Regions from separate parts of the Clostridium sp. 001 genome, predicted to be linked through region 2. Evidence: riboswitches for the same ligand, from Rfam matches in the RefSeq annotation. Region 2 holds a riboswitch; each other region holds the start of a gene.

Region 1 (4,154 bases), 680 kb from region 2:
AAAAGAGTGGCAGGAAGGTGTACTAAAAATAAAATATCTTTAAGTTCCCATATTTTTTCTAAAATAGCAGTAGGAGAAGGCAGTATATACATTGCATCTATATACATTGCTAGAGCCTGCCATATTGCAAAAAACAATACAGCAACTATTATGGATGATCTATACCTTTTCACAGCCTAACCCCCTTTTTTAGTTCATTTATAAGTTCCTCTTTTATCTTTAATATAGGAGGTGTGTCTATCATACTTCTAGTCCTCGGATAGTTGAGAGGCACTTTTATTTCTTTAAATTTTCTTATTGGAGTTTCAGATGTAACAAATATCTTAGTTGATAAAAAAAGAGCTTCTTCTACATCATGGGTTATAAATAATATAGTTTTATCTAAAGCTAACCATTTATCAATGAGCCATTCCTGCATAGAAACTCTTGTTATAGCATCTAATGCACTGAAAGGTTCATCCAAAAGCAACACTTCTGCTCCCGTAAGGAGAGTTCTTGCAAAAGACGCCCTCTGCCGCATGCCTCCTGATAAATCCTTCGGGTATTTATTTTTATATTTTTCAAGTCCAAAATCCTTTAACATTTTTTCTGCTTGAACCTGTGCCTCTTTCAAATTTTCACCTTTAACTTCAAGGGGAAGATATACATTTTGAAGTATAGTTCGCCAGGGTATAAGAAGATCATTTTGCGGCATATATCCTATATAACCTTTTAAATCATTTATATTTTTATCTTTTAAAACTATATCTCCTTCAAAAGCCTTTTCTAGCTTGCAAATAAGTCTAAGTACAGTACTTTTCCCACATCCACTAGGACCTACTATACTTATAAATTCCCCTTTATCTACATTAAAATTGAGATTTTTTATAATGAAATCAGGATCTTCCTCGTATTTGAAGCTTACATTTTTAAATTCCAGCATGATTTCACATCCCCTCGTTATAAGCCATATCCCAGAACATATATTCATACTTGCTTGTATTTATAAATATTTCCTTTAACCTGTTAAATTTCTTTTCCGATATATTTTCTGTCAAATAATCTAACAAATCTATCACCCACTTAGTCTCCTTTTCATAATCACTAGATATATACCCTTTTATCCACTGTCCATAGAACTCATTGTCCAGTGACCCATCTATTTTACTCAACTTTTTACCAATTAAATAGTAACTCCACATACAAGCTAAAAGAGAAGTAGTTAAATCCATTAAATCTCCCATTTGAGATACAGACAGCATATAGCTTGTATACGAAATATTTTCAATAGAAGCTTTAGCATTTTCTATTTCCTCTTTTTTAATGCCTATTTTTTTCATATAATGCCTATGAATATTCATTTCTCCATTTAATATATTGTCCACCATATTTGAGAACCCCTGCATTATGCTTTCTTCACTGGATTTTATCACCCCTAAGGCATACACTTTCGCATAATCTAAAAGATATATGTAATCTTGAATCATATAAAATTTGAATTTATCTATTTCTAAGTTTCCCTCTCCTATTCCCTTTACAAATGGATGTTCATAGTAAGAATTCCATATGTCTTTTACGCTTTCGTATAATTTCATAGATGTTTTCATAATAAGTTTCTCCTTTTTCATCCGACAGACACATTATTAATTGAAAATAAAAGGTACAAACCTCTTAGGAAGTTTGTACCTTTATTTATCAATTACATAAAAACCTCTTCCTACGCTGGCATTAACCAGATCAGGTATAGGGTCTAAGAATTATATTCTTACTCTCAGCCGGTAACACCAGCCCCCCTGGGATACTAAATCTATTTAATTTTTACATTATCAATACAATATTTATATTACTACAATAGCAAAAGTTGGTCAATGCTAAAGCTGTCACGCAATTAACGTAACAGCCTCTTTTGCTTAAATTATACAATAATTTAATTATTATTTATCAATAGCAAAAATTCTAGCTGGATTATCTTTCAAAATGTAGTTTAATGCCTTATCTTCCATTCCAATTTGTTTTAATAAAGGTACGAAACGTGTAAGCATATAATCTATACCGTTTGCCATACCCTCGTCTTCCATATAACTCCAAAGTCCATCCATAAATCCTGCATCCATAGACAATAAAAGTTGTTTGCCATATCCTTTATTTACAAGTGAAATCATATTCTCGGCTAATAAACTATCAGGAGCATATTTAACTTTATTCGGTCCATCAAAACATATATTGACACCTTCATTAAGTACTTTCTCGTAATAATATATATCAGGATTTCTTTGAAGATGGCACAGTATAACTTTATCAGTGTTTGCTCCATATGCTTTTAATAACCTGGCTACTTCCCAGGCCATTGTTCCAAGATCCACATGTACTGAAATCGCACATCCAGTTTCCTGTTGGGTTAATGCAGCTACTTCCAATGCTTTTTGTTCAAGCTTGGATATCAATCTATACCCCGTACCTGCTTTTATTAAACCTGCACGAGCTTTTGTACGTTCAACTACAGGCCCATTATAACTGTGAATATCCATTCCTACTTCTATTTCAGCTACCATCATTTCAACTATTTTATCAATATTAACTGTTGCAAGCCATGATGTCCTTTTATCATAACGTATGCCTTTATGAAATCCAGTTGTCATTATAATATGTCCTCTGTCTTTTACTGCTTCAGCTACTTTAAGCATTGATTTTACATTTCTTCCACAGCCTATAGGATCCATACAAACCATAGTTTTTCCACCAGCATCAGCAAAAGATGAGAACTCTTTTATTGCACTAGGTACACTATCCATAAGAAAACTTGGATCTTCATCTACTTCTGGTCCACCACTTCTAATTAAATGATCATGTGAATCAGTTACCCCCATTTCCTCTGGTAAAATATCTCCCAAAACTGTCCTTATTATCTTCAAAATTATCTCCTCCTTTTTTGATTATTAACATTTAAAAATACATTTACATTAATATTTGTATGCGTTTAATCTTTTCATATAAGATAAAAATATTAAAAAATTATAATTGAACTCATATCTACTGATAATAATATTGCTGGAACAAATGATCGCGTTTATTCTAGCAAACGATATCAAAAGAATACGAAGTCTATCATATAAAAGTTAAAACTACAGAAGATATGATAAACTCCGTTAGTATAGAAGATTATAGTTGCTTAATCTAATTTCATAGGCTTCAATTCTGGCATAATCAAATAAGCAAATGCTCCAATGAGAGCAACAATACCCGATATAATAAATGGCAACGCATAAGAATTGCTAATGCCGATCAATACGCCAATCAGAATTGGGCAAACGATTCCAGCGATATTAGCCGCAGCATTTTGTACAGCACCTATGGTAGCAATCATATTACTGTTTGGTGCAACATCTGCAGGAAGCGTCCATACAACAGATCCTGCTCCAGTTGCTGCTCCATTTGCTATGCAAAGAACGGTTACAGTAAACCACATGTTATGGGAAATAGCTGCCAGACCAATCACGCAACTCAATAATAAGCCCACAATCAATGGAACTTTTCTTGATACCGTCGTTGAGTGTCCATTTCTATAAAGCTGGTCACAAACAATTCCTCCGATCCAGCCACCAAGCATTGCAGCAATTCCTGGTAAGATACCAATAAAACCAAACTTAAGGAGTTTAAGATGATAAGTATTAATCATGTAAGTAGGAAACCATGTGAAGAAAAAGTAAGAGACAAAATTAATTGCAAAGAATCCCACCATCATACACCACATTGTTTTTTGCTTAAATAACTTTGCCATCGCATATTTCGGAAGTTCTTTTGAAACATTCCCTTTTGCTTCTTCCTGATCAGACTCAATAAGGTTCAATTCCTCACTAGTAATACTATTATGCTGTCTTGGTGTTTTGTAGTATTTCAGCCATACAAAGCCCCAGATAGCTGCGATGCCACCAACAATTGCAAACGATAAACGCCATCCAATGGTAGTAATAAAAACTGCAAGAAGTGGAGTAGCAACAGTTCCGCCAAGTTTTGATGCACTATTAAATGTACCACTGGCAAAGCTACGTTCCTTCTTTGGAAACCAATCTTTAATAGCTTTACTGCCAGCAGTATAAAGAGGTGATTCTGCCGCACCAAGGACAAAACGAAGGCTGAAAAAAGACAAGAAACCTGCAGAAAGTGAATTTAAGGCT
Region 2 (4,154 bases):
AGAAAAATTTTTTAGCATAAAATTTTTGAATTAAATATCAGAGCTTGTCCTACTGCTGACGCCTATTAAAAATGTTCTGCAAAAATTATTAAAAATATATAGAAGATTGGCATATATATTGCTATGTATATTAAAGGAATACAAATTTATATATTTTTTTTAAAATTCTAGGAGGTCTTTATTATGCATATTCCAGATAATTATTTAAGTCCATCAACCTGTGCTGTTATGGCAGTGGTAATGCTGCCAGTTTGGGCAAAGGCCGTAAAAAAGGTAAAAAGTGAAATAAGTCCAAAAAAAATGCCTATGCTAGGTGTTTGCGGAGCATTTTCTTTTCTTATAATGATGTTTAATGTACCTATACCGGGAGGAACAACAGCTCATGCAGTAGGGGCAACTTTGATAGCAATTTTACTTGGACCTTATGCAGCCACTATTGCAGTTACTATAGCACTACTTATACAGGCACTTTTCTTTGGGGATGGAGGAATACTTGCTTTTGGAGCTAATACTTTTAACATGGCTTTTATAATGCCTTTTGTAGGATATACTCTATACAGCATTATAAAAGGTAAACTGAAGAGCCCTAAAGGGGAATATATTGCAGCTTTTATAGGATCGTATGTAGGAATTGTGGCGGCATCTTTTATGGCATCTGTTGAATTTGGCCTACAGCCTTTATTATTTACAGATGCAGCTGGAAAAGCACTTTATTGTCCTTATCCTTTAAAAATAACTGTACCGGCAATGGTAGGAACTCATCTTTTAGTAGGAATACTTGAGGGAGCAATAACTGCAGCAGTATATGCTTATGTTAAGAAAATGTCACCGGATGTGATATATGAAAATAAAGGTGGAAGCAAAAAACCACTTTATGGACTTTTGGCAGCTCTTGTAGTTTTATGCCCTTTGGGACTTTTAGCTTCCGGAGATGCATTTGGTGAATGGGATTCAGATGGTATTAAATCTCTTATAGGATATATACCTAAAGGATTTCAAAATGGAATGCACTATAATGCTATTGCATCGGATTATTCTATAAAAGGAATGAATGACGTTGTAGGTTACATTATTTCAGCAGTGGCAGGAATAGCACTTATAATGATTGTATTTAAAGTAATATCTTCTTTAAGAAAAAACGCCGTAGATGTAGATAATAAAAATACTACTGCTAATAAATAAAATAAGTAAAAACCCCTTTTATACAAAAGTTAAAGGGGGTTTTTACTTATTTTTCAGAAACTATATTTTTTAAAGCATTTACTAATGCATCTATATCTTGCTTTTTATTAAAATATCCAATACCTATTCTAATAGCACCAATTTCATAAGTCCCCATTATCCTGTGGGCTGTTGGAGCACAATGAAATCCAACTCTTATCATTATGTCATATTCCTTATCCAGCTTAAAAGCAATATCTTCACCAGACGTATTCTCTATATTAAATGAAATAACACCTACTATTTTTTTCGCATCTTTTGGGCCATATATATGAATTCCTGGAACTTCCTCTAATCTCTTAAGGGCATACTCAATTATTTCATTTTCTTTATCTCTTATCTTGTGTATCCCTAGATCATATATGTATTTAATTCCTTCTCCTAAACCAACTATTCCAGCTACATTTAAGGTGCCTGCTTCTAATTTATTAGGATAATAATCAGGTTGATATGGATTTTTGGAATCCTCACCAGTTCCTCCAGATTTTAATGGCCTTATACAATTAGTATTGCAATTTATTAAAAGTCCTCCTGTGCCAGTAGGTCCCAAAAGACTTTTATGACCTGTGAAAGCAAGAATATCTATGTTGTCTTTTTGTACATCTATAGGGTAAGCTCCAGCTGTCTGGGCACTATCTACTAAAAATAGAATTTTATGTTTCCTGGCTATAGCTCCTATTTCCCTTATAGGTTGAATAGTTCCAAGCACGTTAGAAGCATGAGTGAATACAATTAGCTTAGTATTTTTCTTTATTAATTTTTCTATATCACAGGCTTTTGATATTCCTTCATTTGTACAGGGAAGCGTAGATATTTCTATACCTATGTCCCGTTCAAGAGTTTTTAAGGGCCTCCATACAGAATTATGCTCCAAGCTACTTGTGATAACATGATCTCCTTGACTTAAGATCCCATTTATTACTAGATTAAGTGAATCTGTTATATTATAAGTAAAGATTATGTTAGATGGGTCTTTACCGTTAAATAACTTACATATATTATCTCTGCAGTTAAATATAAGTCTATCAGCTTCAATAGCTGATTTGTAAGCTCCTCTTCCTGCAGTGGCCCCTATGTTCTTCATAAAATTTGAAATTGCATCTACAACTGCAGGTGGTTTTGGATAAGATGTAGCAGCATTGTCTAAATAAATTCCCAATACGATTATCTCCTTTCTTTAGGTTTCCTAGATTTATAAAATATAATTAATTCAACATTATCAATTTTTAATTAAAATGTTAATGTATATAAATCTGGATCTTTTTATAAACCTTATAATTATATTATAACTTTATTATAAGAAGTTAAAGGGGTATTTGGGTGTAAATCTCCAATTACTTATTGAAGGTATAAAAATGTACAGTTTAAAAAATTAAACATATATGATATAATTTACATGTAAAATTAAATAATCTAGGGGGGTCTATGTTATAGGCTGAGATAGAACTGTTAGTTCTGACCCTCATACCTGATCTGGATAATTCCAGCGTAGGGAAGAGCTTTATATAGTTTTAAAATGCAACTTTATAAGGTTGCATTTTTTTATTTATATAAAGATGAATATGAGGGAGATTTAGAATCACCTCCTTTTTTATTTAACATAGTTTTTGAAAAATATGTTAAGGGAGATGTTTAAAATGAATTACACGACACAAATGGATGTTGCTAAAAAAGGCATAATTACAAAGGAAATGGGAAGGGTAGCTGCTAAAGAAAATATGAAACCACTACAACTAATGGAATTAGTTGCACAGGGTGCAGTTGTAATACCAGCTAATAAAAATCATAAATCATTAGATCCAGAAGGTGTGGGACAATACCTTAAAACTAAGATAAATGTAAACTTGGGAATTTCAAAGGACTGCAATTGCATAGAGGACGAACTAGAAAAGGTTAAGACAGCTTTAGAAATGAAAGCAGAAGCTATAATGGATTTAAGTTGCTTTGGAAAAACTGAAGAATTTAGAACTAAACTAGTAGAAATGTCACCTGCTATGATAGGAACAGTGCCTATGTATGATGCAGTGGGATTTTATGACAAAGAATTAAAAGACATAACTGAAGAAGAACTTTTAGGTGTAATCGAAAAACATGCGCAAAATGGTGTGGATTTTATGACTATTCATGCAGGTATAAATAGAGAGACTGCAGCAATTTTTAAGAGAAATGAAAGACTTATGAATATTGTATCCAGAGGTGGAGCTTTAATATATGCATGGATGGAATTAAATGGAAAAGAAAATCCTTTTTACGAGCATTTTGATAAGGTTTTAGATATATGTGAAAAATATGATGTAACTATAAGTTTAGGAGATGCTTGCAGACCAGGTGCTATAAAGGATTCTACAGATGCTTCACAAATTAAGGAGCTTATGACTTTAGGAGAGCTTGCAAAAAGAGCTTGGAAGAGAAATGTACAAGTTATGATAGAAGGACCAGGGCATATGAGTTTAGATGAAATAAAAGCAAATATGCAGATAGAAAAGAAATTGTGTCATAATGCACCATTTTATGTGTTAGGACCTTTAGTTACAGACATAGCACCAGGTTATGATCACATTACATCAGCTATAGGAGGAGCAATAGCTGCATCTTCAGGAGCAGATTTTCTATGTTATGTAACTCCAGCAGAACATTTAAGACTTCCAAACTTAGAAGATATGAAAGAAGGAATCATAGCTACTAAAATTGCAGCTCATGCAGGAGATATTGCAAAGGGAATAAAAGGTGCAAGAGACTGGGATAATGCTATGAGTAAAGCTAGAAGAGAGCTTAATTGGAAAAAAATATTTGATTTATCTATAGATCCAGAAAAGGCAAGAAGATATAGAGAAGAATCAAAACCAGAAGGTGAACATACATGTACTATGTGTGGAAAAATGTGTGCTGTTAGAAATATGAATAAGGTTATGGAAGGAAAAAATTTAAATGTT
Region 3 (4,154 bases), 210 kb from region 2:
AGCAAATCCCTTTCCTTTTTCTCCAGCTCTTGCTGCTTCTATTGCTGCGTTTAATGCAAGTAAATTGGTCTGCTGTGCTATGCTCGATATCGTATCAGCCATAATTTTTATGTTTTCTACTACTTTACCATCTTCAATTGCCTTCAATGTTTTTTCTCTTTTTTCATTATAGACTTTTGTTGTTTGTTGGATTGCCCTTTTACCACTTTCCTGTACAGTTAAAGCATGTTCTTTTGACTGGTTTGCACTATTACTTCCATCTAAAGATTTTTGTGAAAGCTCACTTATACTAGAATTAACCTCCTGGATAGATGCTGTAATTTCTTCAGTAGATGCACTTGTTTCTTGTACTCCAGATGCAATATTGTTAACAGCATTTTGCATGTTTTCAGTTTTAGAATAAAGCTCCTCAACAACAGCAGATAATTCTTCGCTGGCCGCACTCATATCCTGAGAATTTTCCATTATATTGTGAATGAGCTTTTTTATATTGTCTCTAGCATTTGTAAGCGCAGCTGCAGTTTCTCCAAATTCGTCTTTTCTAGTAATTGAAGATTTATATGATAAATCATATTTCTCTAGTTTATGTGCAAAATTAAGTAAGTCATGAAGTACCTTGTTTATGTCATTTGATGTAAGTAGCCCTATCAATATTGCAAGAGCAAATCCAAAAATTATCAATATAGCCATTATTACACTTGACATATTATATAATTTTGTATTGTTTTGATTATTGTTTTTTGCATAATTGAGGTTTAAGCTTATTAAATCATTTAAACTTTTAGACATGTTTTCTCTCGTAGGCGTAGCTTTACTTAGCAGTTCATTTTCCGCGGATTCGTAGTCTTTTTTTGATGAAAAATTATCGATATTTTCAACTTCATCCTTATAACTTTTCAATTGACTTTTAAATGTTTCCCAAGTACTCTTTTCTGAAGCGTCCATTTCAAATGTATCAAGAGTTTTAACATATTCGGCATTATTGCTCTCTTTGGCATTTATATCTTTTTCAGCATCTTGCCTTTTTATATCACTCTTTTGATAAACCATCTTTAAAGTATCTGATCTTATATCAGATAAATTCCTATTCATATCGGATAACTTATAAACAATCTGCATGTTTTGATTGTACATATTCTGGGAATTACTTGAAACCTTCTTTAAAGATATTGTTCCCACTATTCCTACAATTAAAATCAATACAGCCACAATTAAATAGGAAATAAGTAATCTTACTTTTACTCTTGCATTTTTCAAAAAGCTCATTAGAGTCCCTCCTCGTATTAAACAAAATAAATATAATGTATAGTTATTTTAAAAATTAGATTTAAATAAATAGTAATAGCTTAAACATAGACTATTTATTTTTAACAGTAAAAATTTATATTAACAAAGTTACATATAAGTGGTATTATAGGAATTGTTAGTAATGCTTAAATATTATTAATGATACTAAAAGTAATAAAAACAAAATAGTAACTATATTTTAATGGGGAGCTCATGTTTTGGGCTGAGAAAGGACTAGTAAGTACCTGACTCTTATAACTTGATCGGAGTAATGTCCGCGTAGGGAAGGTTTAAAATATTTAGCACACCTGTTTCTACGGGTGTGCTTTTTAATTTATAAATTTATATAGTAAAGGAGTAAAGAAAAATGTACTTAGAAGACACAAAAATTTCAAAGGCCATTATTGATACTTACAAAAATAAACTAGAGGATGTTTTACATTCAGATGTAATTATTGTTGGAGGAGGGCCTTCAGGTTTAGTAGCTGCAAGCTATCTTGCTAAAGCTGGAATTAAAACAACCCTTTTAGAGCGCAGCTTGAGTATTGGCGGCGGCATGTGGGGCGGCGGTATGATGATGAATCAGATCGTTATTCAAGAAAGTGCTAAAAGCATCCTTGATGAATCTAACATTGGATACAAAAAATATGAAGAAAATTACTATACAGCTGATTCCATTGAATGTGTTTCTGGACTTACTTTCAATGCAGCACAAGCCGGAGCCAGAATATTAAATTTGATTACAGTAGAAGATGTAATAGTTAAGGATAAATGTATTTCAGGTCTAGTTATTAATTGGGCCGCTGTTGAAAAAACAAGAATGCCTATTGATCCTATAATGATAGAATCAAAGTATGTTCTTGATGCTACCGGACATGATGCATCAGTTGTCAATAAATTAGTAACCAGAATGGGAAATGTTTTAAACACGCCTAATGGAACTTTGGAAGGCGAAAAGCCAATGTGGGCAAATCGCGGAGAAGAACAGGTGGTTGAAAATACTCGTGAAGTTTACCCTGGCCTTTATGTATCTGGTATGGCTGCCAATGCAACTTTTGGTGGTCAAAGAATGGGACCAATTTTTGGAGGCATGTTAATTTCAGGACAGAAAGTTGCCAAAGAGTTAATAAAGAAAATAAAAAATTGTTAACATATGGACATGCATAGGTTAATTAATTAATTTATTTAATATTTAAAATAAAAATGTACCCTGCACGGATATACACAGAAATGATATCGTGTATAATCTTACAGGGTGCTCTTATCTGATGGCTACCGTAACACTCCCACTAAGTAAAATTCATTGATATTTAATCTATAACCTTATGTATCATTTTCTCAAATGTCTTATCTGATAGGATTTCATTTGTAACAAACTTGCCATTATAAAACAAACTATACGTAGTAAATGGCGCTGGGGACATTCTTGCTTCTTTAGTTGATTTAAATCGTATTGATTTAAATGCAATTTTTTTCTCGGAAGCAACCTTTTCAATAATAGGAACATACTTTGCAGTAAACGGACACTGATTTGAATAGTACAAAACAAAACCTTGTTCTTTAATTGAAGGTATTTTTATATGCTTCATAAAACATGGTTTAGGTGCATTTTCACTAAATGGCAAATAGAATAATTCATAGAAAGGCTCTGAAGTATCAGCCAATTGAAATTTCTTATATTTTAAATACTTAGGATCTGAAATATAGGGAATTTTCTTTTTAGCAGACAATATGACTAACCCTAATTTTCCTTTTTCCCTACTATCAGAAATACAGGCATTCAAAAGTTCATTTGAATATCCCTTTCCTTTAAATCGCCCTGATACCCACAGACAGTCAATAAACATATAGCCCTTTGCCTCAATAGGACACCATGCATTTTCTGCTGGCACATATTCTATAAAACACTTTCCCCTTACATTTCCTTTTAAAAATACCAGACCTTCTTTAAAACGTTTCTTAAGCCATTCTTTTTTTGAAACAACCTGGCAATCTTTATTGCCTGAAATTGCACAGCAAATATGTTCTCTCTCTATATTTTCTTCCGTAATCCTTATTAATTCCATTTTAGCACCTTCCTAGATTTCATTTTTCTTTTATAATATATCAAAAATAGCATGACAACTGCATGTCATATTTGATAGTTATATTTCTTATAAATTCATATTTTCTGCATAATCAAGAGTATAACTTAATCCACAGTAAATAGAAACATATACTCTTTATTAAAAGTAGAAAATGAACCTAATTTATGATATATTGTTAATAAAATATTTCACAAAATTATGAGAGAAGGAATTGTAAATGGAGAAAATTTTTCAATCATTGATTAATACTGCGCCAGTCATAAGTGAAGCACTTGAAGGAAATACAGTTATCACAATTTGGGATAAAGAAAAATGTATATATGCTCTAGACAGTAAAAATAAAAAATCTACTGTAAAAGTCGGAGACAAGACTAATATGAATCTCATAAAAAATGTTGGTGCCAGTGATACCATTTTTAATAAAAAAGAAACATTTAGAGCTGTATTTAATAAAAATGAACATGGTATAGATGCTAAAGTTACCATAATTCCTGCAATTAATAAAGATAGCCAAGTTGTCGGAGTATTAATTTTATCAACAGATATAGAAGACCTCATAAAAATTAAAAATTCCTCTTCAGAATTAAAGAGTTCTCTTCAAGAAACAAGCTCAAGTATATCAGAAATTACTAGCGATGCTGTTAAATTATCTGAAAAATTAAATTATATTATAGAAAATACTGAAGTAACAAAAAAACTAATAACTGAAAGCAATGAGGCTATTACCTTAATTGAAAGCATCTCAAAACAATCTAACCTTCTTGGACTCAATGCTGCAAT
Region 4 (4,154 bases), 2.1 Mb from region 2:
TTGTTTTTAGCTCCTTTTTAATCAACCCTTTACTTTGCAAAAATTTAGCATATCTACTCCATACATCAGATTTCATTACACCCCATCTAGGTGCATCTGCTATGTACTGTTTTGCCATATATTTCTGACTTTCTACAGCCAATTTCCTATCTATTTCTGGTGCATGTTTGACAAGTATTTTTGCACTTTCATCAGGATTTTTTATAGCATATTCATATCCCTTTGCTGTAGCTTTTAAAAATTTTCTAACTTTATCTGGATTTTGACTAATATTTTTATTACTAGTTATTAAAATAGGTGTATAGTAATCAAGTGCAGGATCTAAATCTTTGACAGGTATAAAATTTAAGTCAATACCTTTTAGTTTTGCTTCAACTCCAGTCCATCCTTGGTAAATCCATGCAAAATCAACATTTTTCTTCGTAGATGCAAAGAAATCATCAGTTCCCATATTCACAATTTTAAGTTTACTGAAATCTGCTCCATTTTTCTCCATAACAGCTTTAATTACAGCTTCTTCTGAAGGAGATCCCCATCCTCCATAAACTTTTCCTTCAAAGTCCTTTACACTTTTTATGTTTTTGGTTTTAGGTGACGCAAAACCTGAAGTGTTATGCTGTATTATTGTGGCAATAGATTTTATAGGAAGCGGATCTTTGTTTGTAACTGCATAGGTTACATCTTCCTGATAACTTACACCAAAATCTCCTTTGCCTGCAGCTACAAGATTTGTCACATTACCTTGCGAAGGTTGAACTATCTTCACATCCAGTCCTTCCTCCTTATAATATCCTTTATCTAGTGCTACATATAATCCTGTATGATCTGTGTTTGGAGTCCAGTCAAGTATTACTGTAGTTTTATCTAAAGAAGCAGCTGCCTGTTTCTTTTCACCCGTTCCACATCCTGCGAATACTAAGCTTACAATAAACACAGTTAATACTAAAAATATAATTTTATTTTTTTTCATATTCGTCCCCTCTATTTCCAATGTATTATTTTTTTACCTATAAAATCTATAATATAGATTATTATAATGCTTACGATAACAATGACTAAAATTGAAGCAAAAACCTTGTCCAATTGATAGGCATTTTTTGCCCTTACCATATATACCCCAATGCCATTATCTCCTCCAAGCCATTCACCTATAATTGCAGACATTATCATATAAGTTGCTGCTATTTTTAAGCCTGAAAAAAAATTCACCATAGCATAGGGAAGCTTTAAGTGATAAAATGTCTGTAACTTTGAGGCTTTCATAGTGCTAAATAAATTTATATAATCCCTGTCTACTTTCTCAAAGCCATCTACGAGGCTTACAACTATCGGGAAAAAGCATACCATTACCACTACTATTATTTTAGGAAGTACCCCAAATCCAAACCATATTATAAACAAAGGCGCAATTGCTATAGTTGGAATAGTTTGAGATATTAGTAAAATAGGATATATTGACTTTCTCACAATTTCAAAACTATCCATTATTACAGCTAATATAAAGGAAAATATTATAGATATAAAAAAACCTATAAAAGACTCGTACAATGTAGTTTGAGTATTTTCCATTATATTTTGAAAATCTGATACAAGAGTTTTTAAAATATCCAGCGGAGAAGGAATAATATACTGAGGAACATGGGCAAAGTTTATTGTTAACTGCCATATAAGTACAACTATTACTATTGTAGCTATAGGATATATTTTACTTTGAATGTTTTTTGTTTTTTCCATATACAAGCACCTTCAGTCTATAATTTTAATTTATTAAAATTGTCATAAATTTTTTCTCTAACTTCTTCAAACTGGAGATTCTTTATTAAAGAAATTTTTCTTACAATATTTATAACTTCAGATGGATATCCATATTTTTTATTCACCCATTCAAGTGAATTAGGACCATCAGTTTCTGTTAAAATTCTGCCTAGAGGAAGAATCTTTACTATCTCATCTGTAAGTTTAGAATATCCTATATCAACACTTATTGTAAAATAACACCCATACTCCAAAAGCTTTTTTAGTATATTCAAATCTCCACTATACCAATGAATTATAGGTGTTCTTAAATCATATTTTCTTATATAATCCAATACCTCCTTTTCTGCTCCTTTAGTATGAATGTTTGTTATTTTGTCATATTTCTTAGCTTTACCTAAAAAGTATTCAAATACTAGATTCATATAAGGATATTTTTCTTTCTCCAAAACCCAATAGTAGTCAAGCCCTATTTCTCCAACAATTTTACATTCCTTTACATAATCATCGAACTTATCTAAATCCTTGTAGTTTTTATGTGCCTCCCAGGGATGTATTCCAAAACATGGAGTTATATTTTTATTATCTTTACTTAATTTTTTTGTAAATATATAACTCTCTAAATCCATAGAACATCCCAAGGTTTTGATATTGCTGTAATTTATACTATCAATTGCATTACTTAAATTGTCTTTATAAAAATCCATATGATTATGCGCATCTACAAACATTTTATTCTCTCCCTATACTTTAACAAAAATAAAAAGCACTATTATAAAAACAGTGCTTTGAATCCAATATTAAAGTAGCTTTCCTACGTCGGCGTTACCCGAATCAGGTTCAAAGGGTTAAAGTTTTCACTTTTCTCAGCACAAATGGCACCCCTGGCACTATAAATAATTTTAGATTAATTACATTTTTATACTAACACTTATCCAAATAAATGTAAATATATTATTTGCTCTTGTCCAAATTTAGTTTTTTAATTAAATTATGTCTCAAAATATAATCTGAATAACCAAGCTGATTCAATATGTAATCTTCTTCTTTTTGAAGTTTATCACTTTTAGAAATTTTATTTCCCGTATTTACATCATAATAAATATCATCTTGTGAAGAATAGTAACAATCTTTATCTATAAAAGAACCATTTCTAAATGTAACTCTTTCGCTCTCAGGATTAAAGAGGTCTTTACCAAGCATGTCTTCTTCCTTAAGTTTAAATAAATTGCATACCGTAGGATATATGTCCATCTGACCTCCATAAACATGGTTTACTCCTTTCACAGATTCATCAGGGAAATGAATAAACATAGGAACCTTTTGAAGCTTTTCCCACTCTAAATCAGATTTAGGACTCGTCTTCAAAAAGTTAAAAAGCTGATCTTGTTTATCTTTAGGTATTGCATAATGATCTCCATATAGTACAACTATTGAATTTTTTAAAGTACCATTTTTATCTAGTTCATCTAAGAACATTCCAAGCTGTTCATCTGTATAATGTACTGCCTTCATGTAATTTCCAATAAGACTTCCTTTATAATCTCCTACATCAAAGTCCCCATATTTATTTACATCATCATAAGGGAAATGACTTGTTAGAGTTATTAAAAAAGCATAGTATGGGCTTTTCATCTTTTTTAACTTCTCCACAGATTGAGTTAAAAAAGATTTATCACTTAAACCAAGTCCTATAGACTCATTTTGCTTATAACTTTTTTCACCATAAAAATTATCAAAGCCAAATTTTCTATACATTACATTCCTATTCCAAAAGCTTTCCCTAAATCCGTGTAAAGCTGCAGTGTAATAACCTTTACCCTTAAAATTTTTCGGCATTGCATTGTATTCATTGCCAGAGTAAAGCAAATAAGCTGCACCTGCTGATGCAGGATAAAGTGAATTGTTTGTCATAAATTCCGCATCAGAAGTTCCTCCAGCTGCCACCTGATAGTAAAAATTATCAAAATATTCTGAACGTGATATCCATCTATTTAAATTCGGGGTTATCTCCTTTCCATTTACAGAAGAATTTATAACAAATCCTTGAAGTGCTTCTACCTGTATCATTATCAAGTTTTTACCTTGTCCGATTCCATTTAAATTCTCATGACTGGACTTGCTTTTATCTATAAAATACTCTATAGCCTGAAACTTGTCCTTAGACACGGGAGTTAGTCTATTTATATTAGCAGAAACACAATTATAAATATCCAGGCAGTGATAATTTACTGTACCCAATTTTTTTGCTATATACACTTTATTATACATAGTTGTAAGAAGTCTTGGTTGTTCTTTTGATAAAACGTAAAAGCTTTTGAAATCAATAAAAATACCTACTAAAATAAATACTAAAAACATTGATATTCTAACTTTTGTAGAAAGCTTCCTATTGTGGC

What was found. Region 2 has a riboswitch for thiamine pyrophosphate ahead of thiC (phosphomethylpyrimidine synthase ThiC). Riboswitches for the same ligand answer to the same signal wherever they lie in the genome.
Region 1: another riboswitch for thiamine pyrophosphate. It lies ahead of tenA (thiaminase II); the one in region 2 lies ahead of thiC (phosphomethylpyrimidine synthase ThiC).
Region 3: another riboswitch for thiamine pyrophosphate. It lies ahead of B5S50_RS05000 (sulfide-dependent adenosine diphosphate thiazole synthase); the one in region 2 lies ahead of thiC (phosphomethylpyrimidine synthase ThiC).
Region 4: another riboswitch for thiamine pyrophosphate. It lies ahead of B5S50_RS15895 (TatD family hydrolase); the one in region 2 lies ahead of thiC (phosphomethylpyrimidine synthase ThiC).

The regions. Positions count from the first base shown of each region.
Region 1 is NZ_CP020473.1:647,427-651,580, forward strand. Features, by position in the region: gene B5S50_RS02815 (ABC transporter permease) at 1-173, opposite strand, end outside; gene B5S50_RS02820 (ABC transporter ATP-binding protein) at 170-922, opposite strand; gene tenA (thiaminase II) at 927-1,586, opposite strand; TPP riboswitch at 1,677-1,784, opposite strand; gene B5S50_RS02830 (phosphotriesterase) at 1,914-2,891, opposite strand; gene B5S50_RS02835 (MFS transporter) at 3,149-4,154, opposite strand, start outside.
Region 2 is NZ_CP020473.1:1,327,231-1,331,384, reverse strand. Features, by position in the region: gene cbiM (cobalt transporter CbiM) at 184-1,182, shown strand; gene B5S50_RS05950 (aminotransferase class V-fold PLP-dependent enzyme) at 1,229-2,380, opposite strand; TPP riboswitch at 2,627-2,733, shown strand; gene thiC (phosphomethylpyrimidine synthase ThiC) at 2,859-4,154, shown strand, end outside.
Region 3 is NZ_CP020473.1:1,121,956-1,126,109, forward strand. Features, by position in the region: gene B5S50_RS04995 (methyl-accepting chemotaxis protein) at 1-1,266, opposite strand, end outside; TPP riboswitch at 1,481-1,590, shown strand; gene B5S50_RS05000 (sulfide-dependent adenosine diphosphate thiazole synthase) at 1,655-2,437, shown strand; gene B5S50_RS05005 (YoaP domain-containing protein) at 2,598-3,353, opposite strand; gene B5S50_RS05010 (methyl-accepting chemotaxis protein) at 3,592-4,154, shown strand, end outside.
Region 4 is NZ_CP020473.1:3,407,913-3,412,066, reverse strand. Features, by position in the region: gene B5S50_RS15905 (ABC transporter substrate-binding protein) at 1-970, opposite strand, end outside; gene B5S50_RS15900 (ABC transporter permease) at 982-1,734, opposite strand; gene B5S50_RS15895 (TatD family hydrolase) at 1,752-2,486, opposite strand; TPP riboswitch at 2,549-2,651, opposite strand; gene B5S50_RS15890 (LTA synthase family protein) at 2,710-4,154, opposite strand, start outside.